4 regions of the Cupriavidus sp. FW216-B1 genome follow, and region 1 is predicted to be linked to each of the others. Evidence: predicted binding sites of a transcription regulator. Region 1 holds the regulator's gene; each other region holds the start of a gene.
What was found. Region 1 encodes HrcA, which represses chaperone genes, less so after heat shock. Its sites were predicted from a motif close to TTAGCACTCNNNNNNNNNGAGTGCTAA; they were not measured.
Positions count from the first base shown of each region.

Region 1 (3,462 bases):
GCGCGGTGGCCACCTCGATCGACACCTCGGCGTCGTGCGGTAGCACGATCGGGCGGTTCGACAGCGCGTGCGGGGCGATCGGCACCAGCACCAGGCCGGACAGCGTGGGATGCAGGATCGGGCCGCCGGCCGACAGCGCGTAGGCCGTGGAGCCGGTCGGCGTGGACACGATCAGGCCGTCCGAGCGCTGGTTGTACATGAAGTAGCCGTCCACCGAGACCGCCAGCTCGACCATGCCGGAGATGCCGGAGCGGTTGACCACCACGTCGTTGAAGGCCAGCGCGGAGAAGATCACGCCGTCGTCGCGCACCACCTGCGACTCCAGCAGCATGCGGGTCTCGGATTCGTAGCGCCCGGCCAGCATGTCGGGCAGCACCGACTGCACGTTCTCGAGCGGGATGTCGGTCATGAAGCCGAGCCGGCCGTGGTTGACGCCGATCAGCGGCACCGGGAAGCCGGCGAGCTGGCGCGCCAGCCCCAGCAGGGTGCCGTCGCCGCCCAGCACCACGGCGACGTCGGCATGCTTGCCGATCTCGCCGGGCGGCAGGGAAGGGTAGTCGGTCAGCCCGGTGGCCAGCGCGGTCTCGCGTTCGAACACGACGTCCTGGCCGTTCTTCAGGATGCAGGCGGCCAGTTCTTCCAGCGGGCCTTCGATGCCGGCGGTGGCGTACCTGCCGATCAGGGCGACGGTGCGGAAGGGGGCGCGCGCGGCGGCGGGCTTGGGGAGCGATGACATGCCCGGATTAGACCATACCGCCGTGACCATTGTCAGCACGCGGGCGCGCGCCGGTGCGCGCCAGCCGCCCGAACCGGGAAAACTTGCGTAAAATCGGGTGCATCATGGATGAACGTGCCAAAACGCTTCTCAAAACGCTGATCGAGCGCTATATCGCCGAGGGGCAGCCCGTCGGCTCGCGCACCCTGTCGAAATACTCGGGGCTCGACCTGTCGCCGGCCACCATCCGCAATGTGATGTCGGACCTGGAGGAGATGGGCTTCATCACCAGCCCGCACACCTCGGCCGGGCGCATCCCGACGCCGCGCGGCTACCGGCTGTTCGTCGACACCATGCTGACCGCCCAGCCGCTCGACAGCGCGCTCAACCTGGCCGAGCTGGCCGGCAAGATCCAGGGGCAGCTGCACGGCCAGCAGCTCGGGCCGCAGCGCATGATCACCTCGGCGGCGCACACCTTGTCCAACCTGTCGCATTTCGCCGGCGTGGTGATGACGCCGCGGCGCGCGCAGGCGTTCCGCCAGGTCGAATTCATGCGGCTGTCGGACAAGCGCATCCTGCTGATCATCGTCACGCCCGAAGGCGACGTGCAGAACCGCATCATCCAGACCGAGCTGCCGTACACGCCGTCGCAGCTGGTCGAGGCCGCCAACTTCATCAACTCGCACTATGCCGGCATGAGCTTCGACAACGTGCGCGACCACCTGCGCGGCGAACTGCGGGCGCTGCGCATGGACATGTCGCAGCTGATGCAGGCGGCGGTGGAGGCCGGCAGCAGCGCGATGGCCGAGGAAGAGGACAACCACGTCTTCATCTCCGGCGAGCGCAAGCTGCTCGAGGTGGAGGACCTGTCCTCCAGCATGGAAAAGCTGCGCCGCCTGTTCGACGTGTTCGAGCACAAGACCGGCCTGCTCAAGCTGCTCGACGTCTCCAGCCATGCGCAGGGCGTGCAGATCTTCATCGGCGGCGAGAGCAAGCTGGTGCCGCTCGAGGACATGGCGGTCATCACAGCGCCCTACGAGGTCGACGGCCAGATCGTCGGCACGCTGGGGGTGATCGGGCCGACCCGCATGGCCTACGAACGGGTGATCCCGATCGTCGACATCACGGCGCGGCTGCTGTCCAGCGCGCTGAGCCAGAACTAGTGCGGGCCCCGGCGGGTCTCACCGGCTGCCAGTGCCGTTGCGCCCGCCGGCCCGGCGCGACCCGGCGGCCGCGCGCGTTCGCCGCGGCCCGCCCCGCCACACCGGAAACACCATGACGACTACACCCGAACCGGCCTATCAGCACGGCCAGGCGCCGCGCACGGCGGTCCTGCTGATCAATCTCGGCACCCCGGACGCGCCGACCCCGAAGGCAGTCGGCAGCTATCTCCGGCAGTTCCTGTCCGATCCGCGCGTGGTGGAGATCCCGCGCGCGGCCTGGCTGCCGATCCTGTACGGCTTCATCCTGCCGCTGCGCTCGCGCGCCTCGGCCATGAAATACGAGTCGGTGTGGCTGCGCGAGGCGCACATGACCGGCTCGCCGCTGCTGGTCCACACCGAGCGCCAGGCCCACGCGCTGCAACTGCTGCTCAACCAGCACGGCCACGAAGTGACGGTGGCGTGCGCGATGCGCTACGGCAATCCGTCGATCGGCTCGGTGCTCGAGGCGCTGCGGCGCCAGGGCACCGAGCGCGTCCTGCTGCTGCCGCTGTACCCGCAGTATTCGGGCAGCACCACGGCCACGGCGTTCGACGAGGCGTTCCGCGTGCTGGCGCAGTGGCGCAACCAGCCAGAGCTGCGGCTGGTCAAGCATTTTCACGACCATCCGTCCTATATCGCCGCCCTGCACCAGCAGGTGGGCGCATACTGGGCGCAGCACGGCACGCCCGATTTCGCGCGCGGCGACCGGCTGATCCTGTCGTTCCACGGGGTGCCGCGGCGCACGCTGGAACTGGGCGATCCCTACCATTGCGAATGCCTCAAGACCGGCCGCCTGCTGGGCGAGGCGCTGGGCCTGCAGCCGGGCCAGTACCAGGTCACGTTCCAGTCGCGCTTCGGGCGCGCGGAATGGCTGCAGCCGTACACGGCGCCGACGCTTCGGGAGCTGGGCAAGGTCGGCACGGGCCGCGTCGACGTGTTCTGCCCGGGCTTCCCGGCCGACTGCCTGGAGACGCTCGAGGAGATCGGCATGGAAGGGCGCTCCGAATTCCAGGTGGCCGGCGGCAAGGTTTTCCACTACATTCCCTGCCTCAACGACGCCGAGTCCTGGATCGCCGGGCTGGCGGAGATCGCCCTGCAGCACCTGCAGGGCTGGCCGCTGCGGCTGCCGCACCCGCACGAGCTGGAGGCGCGCCGCAGCCAGGCGCAGATGCGCGGCGCGGCGGCCTGAGGCGCGCTTCGTGGCAAGGAGATGACAGCATGAACGTATCTTTCGAGGCGGATGCCCGCCTGCGCATCGACAAATGGCTGTGGTGCGCGCGTTTCTTCAAGACCCGCTCGCTGGCGGCCGAGGCCGTGGAGCGCGGCAAGGTGCGGGTCAACGGCCAGCCGTGCAAGAACTCGCGCGAGGTCAGGCCCGGCGACACGGTCGTGCTCGAAGCGCACCAGCAGCGCTGGGAACTGGTGGTCAGGGGGATCGCGGGCGCGCGCGGCGCGGCGCCGGTGGCGCAGACGCTCTACGCGGAAACCGAGGCAAGCCAGGCGCGGCGGCGGGAGGAGGCGGAAAACCGGCGGGTCAACACGGAG
Region 1 covers NZ_JBYTEL010000003.1:404,704-408,165, reverse strand. The annotation lists gene AC3WXD_RS11555 (NAD kinase) at 1-736, opposite strand, end outside; gene hrcA (heat-inducible transcriptional repressor HrcA) at 841-1,878, shown strand; gene hemH (ferrochelatase) at 1,991-3,106, shown strand; gene AC3WXD_RS11540 (RNA-binding S4 domain-containing protein) at 3,136-3,462, shown strand, end outside.

Region 2 (3,462 bases), 190 kb from region 1:
GCATCCGTACACCGAAGGCCTGCTGCGCGCGATCCCGTCGCTGTCCGACTGCGACGCGCCGCTGCGGACCATCCCGGGCACGCCGCCGCTGCCGCGCGACTGGGCCCCCGGCTGCCGCTTTGCGCCGCGCTGCCCCGAGGCCGCGGCGCGCTGCCACGCCGCCTACCCGAACTGGTTCGAGTGGGGTGGCGACGATGGTGACGATGGCGGCGGCCGGCGCCGCGTGGCCTGCTGGCACACCGCGCAGCGCGTGGAGGCCGCCCGCGCGAGCGCCGATGGCGTGGCGCAGCCCGTTTCCGTTCCTCCAGCCAGGCAGAAGGTCGCATGAGCGCAGCCACCGCATTCATCCGCGCGGAAGACCTGCGCAAGCAGTACCAGGTACGCAAGGGCTTGTTCGGCAAGGGCAAGACCCTGCATGCCGTGGCCGGCGTCGATTTCGAGGTGGCCGCCGGCAGCACCTTCGGGCTGGTGGGCGAGTCCGGCTCGGGCAAGAGCACGCTGGCGCGCCTGCTGCTGGCGGCCGAGCCGCCCAGCGGCGGCCGGCTGCACGTGGACGGCAAGCCGCTGTCCACGCGCACGGCGCGCGAGCGCAAGGCCTTCCACCGGCTGGTGCAGCCGGTGCTGCAGGACCCCTATGCATCGCTCAACCCGCTGATGCGGATCGGCGACATCGTGTCCGAGCCCATGCGCATCCACGGCCTGGCGAAGGGGCCGGCGCTGGCCGCGCGCGTGGCCGCGCTGCTGCAGTCCGTCGGCCTGGCGCCGACGCTGGCGCAGCGCTTTCCCAACGAGCTCAGCGGCGGCCAGCGCCAGCGCGTGGCGATCGCGCGGGCGCTGGGCCTGGCGCCGCGCGCGCTGGTGCTGGACGAGCCGGTGTCGGCGCTCGACGTCTCCATCCAGGCGCAGATCCTCAACCTGCTCAAGGACATCCAGCAGCAGCAGGGGCTGACCTATGTGCTGATCTCGCACGACCTCGCCGTGGTGGCCTACATGAGCAGCCGGATCGGCGTGCTGTACCTGGGCGAGTTCGTGGAGCTGGGCAGCCGCGACGACATCATCCGCCATCCCCGGCATCCCTATACGCGGGCGCTGATGGCGTCCAGCGAAAGCCGCGTGGAAAGTGGCACGCAGGGCGGCGCGATGGCGGAGATCCCGTCGCCGATCGCGCTGCCGCAAGGCTGCCGTTTCCAGTCGCGCTGCCCGCATGCCGCGCCGCGCTGCCGCGAGCAGCAGCCGGCGCTGCGGCCGGCCGGCGCCGCGCACCGCGTGGCCTGCCATTTCGATCTCTGAGCGCGGGCGCGCTTCCTTGGTGCCTCCTTGGGTGCCCCCCTGGCGCCCCTGATAAGGAAATGCGAAACAAGCAGTTGGAGGGCGCGGGGGCGCGTTTCTATACTTGGCACTCGCCGGTGCCGAGTGCTGATCGACCGTGTCGACGCGCGCTGAAACGCGCTGAATCGCATCGACGGCGCAGCGCCGCCCCGGCCCGAATCCCTTTCCCATCCAGGAGCCAGCATGAGCCTTCGTCCCCTGCATGACCGCGTTCTCGTCAAGCGGTCCGACAACGAAACCCGCACCGCGTCCGGCATCGTGATTCCCGACAGCGCCGCCGAGAAGCCCGACCAGGGCGAAGTGATCGCGGTCGGCCCGGGCCGCCGCAACGAGGCCGGCGAGCGCATCGCGCCCGACCTGCGCGTGGGCGACCGCGTGCTGTTCGGCAAGTACGCCGGGCAGGGCGTCAAGGTGGACGGCGAGGAACTGCTGGTGCTGCGCGAGGAAGACATCGTCGCCGTGGTCGAGCGCTGACGCGCCGCCGCACCGTAACCCGACCAACAGACAACGACACAGGAACAACAGCAATGGCAGCGAAAGACGTAGTGTTCAGCGACGTGGCGCGCGCGAAGGTGGTGGAAGGCGTCAACATCCTCGCCAACGCGGTCAAGGTCACGCTCGGCCCCAAGGGCCGCAACGTGGTGCTGGAGCGCAGCTTCGGCAGCCCCACCGTGACCAAGGACGGCGTGTCCGTGGCCAAGGAGATCGAGCTGCAGGACAAGCTGCAGAACGTCGGCGCGCAACTGGTCAAGGAAGTGGCCTCGCGCACCAGCGACAACGCCGGCGACGGCACCACCACCGCCACCGTGCTGGCCCAGGCCATCGTGCGCGAGGGCGTCAAGTACGTGGCGGCGGGCCTGAACCCGCAGGACCTGAAGCGCGGCATCGACAAGGCGGTGGCCGTGGCCATCGAGGAGCTGCGCCGCATCAGCAAGCCGACCACCACCAGCCGCGAGATCGCGCAGGTGGGCACCATCTCGGCCAACGGCGAGAGCGCCATCGGCGAGCGCATCGCCGAGGCCATCGACCGCGTCGGCAAGGAAGGCGTGATCACCGTGGAAGACGGCAAGTCGCTCGGCGACGAGCTCGAAGTGGTGGAAGGCATGCAGTTCGACCGCGGCTACCTGTCGCCGTACTTCATCAACAACCCCGACAAGCAGGTGGTGGTGCTGGAGCAGCCGTTCCTGCTGCTGGTGGACAAGAAGATCTCCAGCATCCGCGACCTGCTGCCGGTGCTGGAGCAGGTGGCCAAGTCCGGCCGCCCGCTGCTGATCATCGCCGAGGACGTCGACGGCGAGGCGCTGGCCACGCTGGTGGTCAACAACATCCGCGGCATCCTCAAGGCCGCCGCCGTCAAGGCGCCGGGCTTCGGCGACCGCCGCAAGGCGCTGCTGGAGGACATCGCCATCCTCACCCGCGGCCAGGTGGTGGCAGAGGAAGTCGGCCTGTCGCTGGAGAAGGCCACGCTGGAAGAACTGGGCCAGGCCGCGCGCGTGGAGATCGGCAAGGAAAACACCACCATCATCGACGGCGCCGGCGACGCCGCGCAGATCCAGGCGCGCGTCAAGCGCATCCGCACCCAGATCGACGAGGCCACCTCCGACTACGACCGCGAGAAGCTGCAGGAGCGCGTGGCCAAGCTGGCCGGCGGCGTGGCCGTGCTCAAGGTCGGCGGCGCCACCGAGGTCGAGGTCAAGGAAAAGAAGGCCCGCGTCGAAGACGCGCTGCACGCCACCCGCGCCGCGGTGGAAGAAGGCATCGTGGCCGGCGGCGGCGTGGCGCTGATCCGCGCGCGCCAGGCGGTCAAGGGCGTGACCGGCGCCAACCCGGACCAGCAGGCCGGCATCAAGATCGTGCTGCGCGCGCTGGAAGAGCCGCTGCGCCAGATCGTCACCAACGCCGGCGAGGAAGCCAGCGTGATCGTGGCGCGCGTGGAGGAGGGCTCGGGCAACTTCGGCTACAACGCGGCCACCGGCGAATACGGCGACCTCGTGGAAGGCGGCGTGGTCGACCCGACCAAGGTCACGCGCACCGCGCTGCAGAACGCCGCCTCGGTGGCCGGCCTGATCCTGACCACGGACGCGGCGGTGATCGAACTGCCCAAGGCCGACGCCGCCCCCGCGCTGCCGGGCG
Region 2 covers NZ_JBYTEL010000003.1:219,207-222,668, reverse strand. The annotation lists gene AC3WXD_RS10765 (ABC transporter ATP-binding protein) at 1-328, shown strand, start outside; gene AC3WXD_RS10760 (ABC transporter ATP-binding protein) at 325-1,290, shown strand; gene groES (co-chaperone GroES) at 1,513-1,803, shown strand; gene groL (chaperonin GroEL) at 1,857-3,462, shown strand, end outside.
Region 2: groES (co-chaperone GroES) is a predicted target of HrcA. The motif match lies at 1,394-1,420, and genes of this name have one in related genera.

Region 3 (3,462 bases), on a different contig from region 1:
CTGGCCGGCATGCTGGAGGCCGCGCACGCGCACTGCCTGCCGCTGGCCGCGCCGCCCGACCGCGTGGTGGTCTCCATCCCCAGCTACAACGGCGCGCGCAAGCAGCCCAACCTGGTGCCGCTGCTGGCGCTGCTGCTGGCGCGCGAAGGCGTGCCGGTGCTGGTGCACGGCAGCCGCGAATTCAGCGGGCGCGTGACCAGCATCGCGCTGTTCGGGGCGCTCGGCATCGCGCCGTGCGCGACGGTGGCCGAAGCCGAGTCCCGCCTGCGCGAGAAGGACAACCCGCTGGCGGTGCTGCCGGTCGACGTGCTGTCGCCGGCGCTGTCGCGGCTGCTCGACCGGCGCATGCAGATCGGCCTGCGCAATTCCTCGCACACGGTGGCGAAGATGCTGCAGCCCGTCGGCGCGCATACGCCGGCCGAGGCGCTGCGCCTGTACAGCTACACCCATCCGGAATACCGCGAGACCCTGACCGACTACTTCTCGCACGAGCCGGCCAACGTGCTGCTGGCGCGCGGCACCGAGGGCGAGGTGGTGGCCGACGCGCGCCGCGCCGGCCGCATCGACTGGCTGCACGACGGCCACCAGCGCACGCTGGTCGACCCCACCGCGGGTTCGATTGGCGAGGTGCCGGAACTGCCGCCCGGCAACGACGTCGCGCAGACCGCGGCCTGGATCCGCGCCGTGCTGGACGGCAAGGTGCCGGTGCCGGCACCGATCGCCACCCAGGTCGAGGCCATCCGCGGCTGCGTGCAGCAGGGCACGCGCGTGGCCTGGACCAGCCCGGTCTAGCGCTTGCGCGGCGGCAGCGGGATGCGGTCGTCCTCGCCCGGCACGCGCGGGAACTGGTCGTTCTCCCAGCGCTGCGACGCGGCTTCGATGGCCTCCTTGCTGCTGGCGACGAAATTCCAGAAGATGAAGCGGTGCCCGTCGGTCGGATCGCCGCCGAGCAGCATCACGCGCGAAGGCGCCTCGGCGTTCAGCGTGACGGTCTGGCCGGGCACCAGCACCGCCATGTGACGCTCCGGCAGCACCTCGCCGTCGAGCGCGACCACGCCGTCGACCGGATAGACGCCGCGCTCGGCATGCTCGGGCGGGATCTCCAGGCTGGCGCCCGCCTCCAGCTCGATCGCCACGTACAGCGTGCGGCTGAAGACCTTCACCGGCGCCTCGGCGCCGAACGCATCGCCCGCGATCACGGTCATGCGCACGCCCGGGCGCTCGAGCTTGGGCAGCGTCGCGGCCGGATGGTGGAAGAACGACGGCGCGGTGGTTTCGTGTTCCAGCGGCAGCGCCACCCAGGTCTGGATGCCGTGCAGGCTCGGCCCGGCCTCGCGGGCCGCCGCGGGCGAGCGCTCCGAGTGCGCGATGCCGCTGCCGGCGGTCATCCAGTTGACGTCGCCGGGCCGGATCACCTGCTTGCTGCCCAGGCTGTCGTGGTGGAGGATTTCGCCGTCGAACAGGTAGGTCACGGTGGCCAGGCCGATATGCGGATGCGGGCGCACATCCAGCCCCTGGCCGCGCGGCAGGGCCGTGGGTCCCATGTGGTCGAAGAAGATGAACGGGCCCACCGTCTGGGCCGCGGCGGCGGGCAGCACGCGGCTGACGGTGAAACCGTCGCCGAGATCGCGTGTGTGCGGCTTGAGCAAGTGTTCGATGACAGACATGGATCTCCCCGGTTGGGCCGAAGCTGAGGGCCGGCCAAATGAGAGGAGTGTAGCTGCTGGCGGAACACAGCATCTCATCCGGCGACAGAACCAGACGGGGCGCGCCCCCTCTAATCTTTGTCCGATAAGGCAGCGAACGCTGTCTGATAGTGATTACGCCACATGACGGAAGCCGGTCCCGATAAAAGACTATGTGATTCACGACATCAATTAGCTGGAACTATCAACCCCACGGGGACTCCAACTTAGCAGTCCCCCGGCTTGAGTGCTAATATGTGTTGCAATGCAGTGCGCGGACCCTTGTGGCGAGCGCCGCGGGCAACCCACCCGCCGGATGCGAAAGGAGCAATCGAGTGAACGCGGTCCTATCTGCCGACCAGACCCAAACCAGCAGCCGCCTGCCTACGGCGCCTCAGGGCGCCGGGGCGTTCGCGCTGACGTTTCCCGGTAACCTGGGAAACCTGGACAGCTATATCCAGGCTGTCCATCGTATCCCCATGCTGACGCCCGAGGAGGAGCAGCGGCTTGCGCGCGACCTGCGCGAGCACGACTCCGTCGACGCGGCGCGCCGCCTGGTGCTGTCGCACCTGCGCCTGGTGGTGTCCATCGCCCGCCAGTACCTCGGCTACGGCCTGCCCCACGCCGACCTGATCCAGGAAGGCAACATCGGCCTGATGAAGGCGGTGAAGCGCTTCGACCCGGACCAGGGCGTGCGCCTGGTGTCGTATGCCATGCACTGGATCAAGGCCGAGATCCACGAGTACGTGCTGAAGAACTGGCGCATGGTCAAGGTGGCCACCACCAAGGCCCAGCGCAAGCTGTTCTTCAACCTGCGCAGCCACAAGCAGGGCGCCCACACCTTCACGCCGGAACAGATCGACGCGGTGGCGCGCGAGCTGAACGTCAAGCCGGAAGAAGTGATGGAGATGGAGACCCGCCTGTCGGGCGGCGACCTGGCGCTGGAAGGCCAGATCGACGACGGCGAGGAGGAATTCGCCCCCATCGCCTACCTGGCCGACAACCACAACGAGCCGACCCGCGTGATCGAGGCCCAGCGCCACGACCGCCTGCAGGTGCAGGGCCTGGAAGAAGCGCTGGGCAAGCTCGACGAGCGCAGCCGCCGCATCATCGAGGCGCGCTGGCTGCACGTCAACGACGACGGCTCGGGCGGCTCGACGCTGCACGAGCTGGCTGACGAGTTCGGCGTGTCGGCCGAGCGCATCCGCCAGATCGAAACGGCGGCGATGAAGAAGATGAAGGGCGCGCTGCAAGCGTTTGCCTGACCGCGCGCGGCGGCGAAAGCCGCGCCGCGCAACGAAAAAGGGCCGGTCCTCGCGACCGGCCCTTTTTTCGTCCACGCGCCGCCGGCGGCGGCACGCGGATCAGGACAGCAGCTGCTTGAGATCGTGCACGATCGGCTCCGGCCCCTGGCCGTGGCGGATGAACAGGCGCAGCTTGCCGCTCGGGTCGAACACGTAGCTGCCGGCCGAGTGGTCCATCGTGTAGTTGTTCGGCGAGGTGCCGGGCACCTTGGCGTAATACACCTTGAAGTCCTTGGCCACCTTCTGCAGCGCGGCGTCGTCGGCCGCGCGCATGCCCAGGAAGCGCGGGTCGAAGGCCGGCACGTATTGCGCCAGCAGCTCCTGCGTGTCGCGCTCGGGGTCGACCGTGACGAACAGCACCTGCACCTTGTCGGCATCGGGGCCGAGCTGCTCCATGACCGCCTTGAGCTCGGCCATCGTGGTCGGGCAGACGTCCGGGCAATGCGTGTAGCCGAAGAACATCACCACCGCCT
Region 3 covers NZ_JBYTEL010000011.1:141,395-144,856, forward strand. The annotation lists gene ybiB (DNA-binding protein YbiB) at 1-792, shown strand, start outside; gene AC3WXD_RS22255 (pirin family protein) at 789-1,667, opposite strand; gene rpoH (RNA polymerase sigma factor RpoH) at 2,021-2,950, shown strand; gene AC3WXD_RS22265 (SCO family protein) at 3,050-3,462, opposite strand, start outside.
Region 3: rpoH (RNA polymerase sigma factor RpoH) is a predicted target of HrcA. The motif match lies at 1,913-1,939, and genes of this name have one in related genera.

Region 4 (3,462 bases), on a different contig from region 1:
TCCGCCTTTGTTCCCCGTTTTGACTCGCGCGCCGCGCGCCACCTCCGCGGCGGCCGGCGCGCGTTAGCGCCGCGCGATTTCCACCACGAGCTTGCCCCGCGCCGTGCCGGTCTCGATGGCGCGGTGCGCCTCGGTGGCGTCGTCCAGGCCGAAGCGCCGCGGGTCGACGCGCACGGCGAGCTTGCCGGCGTCGGCCAGGCGCGCCGCCTCGCGCAGGATCGCGCCGTGGCGCGCGCGGCCGCGGCCGGTCAGCAGCGGGAGCAGCGTGAAGACGCCCGAGTACGTCGCGGCGCGCAGCGACAGCGGCGCCAGGCTGTGCGTGCCCCAGCCGAGGCAGCTCACCACGTGGCCGCCGCAGGGGCGCGCGGCGAGGAAGGCGTCGTCCAGCACCTTGCCGCCGACCGTGTCGTAGACCACGTCGAAGCCGTCGCCGCCGGTGTACTGGCCGACATACTGCTCGACCGTGACGGCGGCGAAGTCGATCGCGGTCGCGCCATAACCTTCGATGATGTCCCGGCTGGCGGCCGAGCCGGTGGCATGGACCCGCGCGCCGGCGGCGCGGGCGATCTGCACCGCGACATGCCCCACGCCGCCGGCGCCGCCGTGCACCAGCACCGTCTGCCCGGGCTGGACGCCGGCCCGGTCCACCAGCCCCTCCCACGCGGTGATGAACACCAGCGGCAGCGCGGCCGCCTCGCGCATCGAGAGCCGGGCCGGCTTGCGCGCGAGCAGGTCGGCGTCGACCGCGGCATACTCCGCCAGCGAGCCCTGCACGCCGCCCACGCCGCCGGTCATGCCGTAGACCTCGTCGCCGGGCGCGAAGCGGGTCACGCCCGGCCCGACCGCCTCCACCACGCCGGCCAGGTCGAGGCCGAGCACGGCCGGCAGCGGCTGGCGCGCATGCGCGGCGTTGCCGGCGCGGATCTTGGTGTCGAGCGGGTTGACGCCGCTGGCGAGGATGCGGACCAGCACCTCGCCGGGGCCGGCCTGCGGCCTGGGCAGGCTGGCAACCCGGAACGGCGCGTTGGCGCGCTCGGCGACCAGGGCCTGCATGGTGGCTTGGGACATGGGGGACTCCGTTGGCAATGTCGTGGTGGATGTCCCATTCTTGTGCATGCCCAGATGAAGATAAATCAACTTATCGGCATCCCGTCCATGCAGATCTGCATGCGTGCGGCAGCGCCCTCGGTGGCGGCGCCGGCGTGGCCGGCCAACAAATTCGCGCGATCCAAGGGTAAACACGTATCAAGTCGCTGACTTGAAAACGTAAACCCCCGTCCCTATAATTAGCACTCGTTGGGTTAGAGTGCTAACAGCGCTCTCTCAGCCTTCCGATTCTGCTGGCAGCTAGCCAAAGCGGCCAGTTTTGTGAACGTAAAATCACTTTTTGTACCAAGGAGTCCGTATGAATCTGCGTCCTTTGCACGACCGCGTGATCGTCAAGCGTCTGGACAATGAAACCAAGACCGCTTCCGGCATCGTGATTCCCGACAATGCTGCCGAAAAGCCTGATCAAGGTGAAGTGCTGGCCGTGGGCCCCGGCAAGAAGGATGACAAGGGTGCTTCGATCGCGCTCGACGTCAAGGTGGGTGACCGCGTGCTGTTCGGCAAGTATGCCGGCCAGGCCGTGAAGGTGGATGGCCAGGAACTGCTGGTCATGCGCGAAGAAGACATCATGGCCGTGGTGAACAAGTAATCACGCCCCCATCCGTACAGATTTAGGAGATTCAGAACATGGCAGCTAAAGACGTAGTGTTCGGCGACGCCGCCCGCGCCAAGATGGTCGAAGGCGTGAACATTCTCGCCAACGCAGTGAAGGTGACGCTGGGCCCGAAGGGTCGCAACGTCGTGCTGGAGCGCAGCTTCGGCGGCCCGACCGTGACCAAGGACGGCGTGTCCGTGGCCAAGGAAATCGAGCTGAAGGACAAGCTGCAGAACATGGGCGCGCAGATGGTCAAGGAAGTGGCTTCCAAGACCAGCGACAACGCCGGTGACGGCACCACCACCGCGACCGTGCTGGCCCAGTCGATCGTGCGCGAAGGCATGAAGTACGTTGCCGCCGGCATGAACCCGATGGACCTGAAGCGCGGCATCGACAAGGCCGTGCTGAACGCGGTCGAAGAGCTGAAGAAGCTGACCAAGAACACCACCACCAGCAAGGAAATCGCGCAAGTCGGCTCGATCTCCGCCAACAGCGACGAAGTGATCGGCAAGCTGATCGCGGAAGCGATGGACAAGGTCGGCAAGGAAGGCGTGATCACCGTCGAAGACGGCAAGTCGCTGGCCGACGAGCTGGAAGTCGTGGAAGGCATGCAGTTCGACCGCGGCTACCTGTCGCCGTACTTCATCAACAACCCGGAAAAGCAGGTTGTCGCCCTCGACAACCCGTTCGTCCTGCTGTTCGACAAGAAGATCTCGAACATCCGCGACCTGCTGCCGGTGCTGGAACAAGTGGCCAAGTCGGGCCGCCCGCTGCTGATCATCGCTGAAGACGTCGAAGGCGAAGCCCTGGCGACCCTGGTGGTGAACAACATCCGTGGCATCCTGAAGACCGCCGCCGTCAAGGCTCCGGGCTTTGGCGACCGCCGCAAGGCCATGCTGGAAGACATCGCCATCCTGACCGGCGGCGCCGTGATCGCCGAGGAAATCGGCCTGACGCTGGAAAAGGCGACCCTGCAGGAACTGGGTCAAGCCAAGCGCATCGAGATCGGCAAGGAAAACACCATCATCATCGACGGCGCCGGCGACGCAGCCTCGATCGAAGCGCGCGTCAAGCAGATCCGCGCCCAGATCGAAGAAGCGACCTCGGACTACGACCGTGAAAAGCTGCAAGAGCGCGTGGCCAAGCTGGCCGGCGGTGTTGCCGTGATCAAGGTCGGCGCAGCCACCGAAGTCGAAATGAAGGAAAAGAAGGCCCGCGTGGAAGATGCACTGCACGCGACCCGCGCAGCCGTGGAAGAAGGCATTGTCCCCGGCGGCGGCGTGGCCCTGCTGCGCGCCCGCGCTGCCATCGCCAACCTGACCGGCGACAACGCCGACCAGAACGCCGGCATCAAGATCGTGCTGCGCGCGATGGAAGAGCCGCTGCGCCAGATCGTCCTGAACGCCGGCGAAGAAGCCTCGGTCGTGGTGGCCAAGGTCATCGAAGGCAAGGGCAACTACGGCTACAACGCCGCCACCGGCGAGTACGGTGATCTGGTGGAAATGGGCGTGCTGGACCCGACCAAGGTGACGCGCACCGCGCTGCAGAACGCCGCTTCGGTCGCTTCGCTGATGCTGACCACCGACTGCGCCGTGGCAGAACTGCCGAAGGACGAGTCGGCTCCGGCAATGCCGGGCGGCATGGGTGGCATGGGCGGCATGGACGGCATGATGTAAATCTGCCGGCCCGCCGCACAGGCAGCCTGCTTTACCCGCATTACCCGCAGTAGCAAAAACCCCCGCTGGCGCGAGCCGGCGGGG
Region 4 covers NZ_JBYTEL010000006.1:210,656-214,117, reverse strand. The annotation lists gene AC3WXD_RS15450 (hypothetical protein) at 1-23, shown strand, start outside; gene AC3WXD_RS15445 (zinc-dependent alcohol dehydrogenase family protein) at 64-1,068, opposite strand; gene groES (co-chaperone GroES) at 1,406-1,696, shown strand; gene groL (chaperonin GroEL) at 1,735-3,378, shown strand.
Region 4: groES (co-chaperone GroES) is a predicted target of HrcA. The motif match lies at 1,287-1,313, and genes of this name have one in related genera.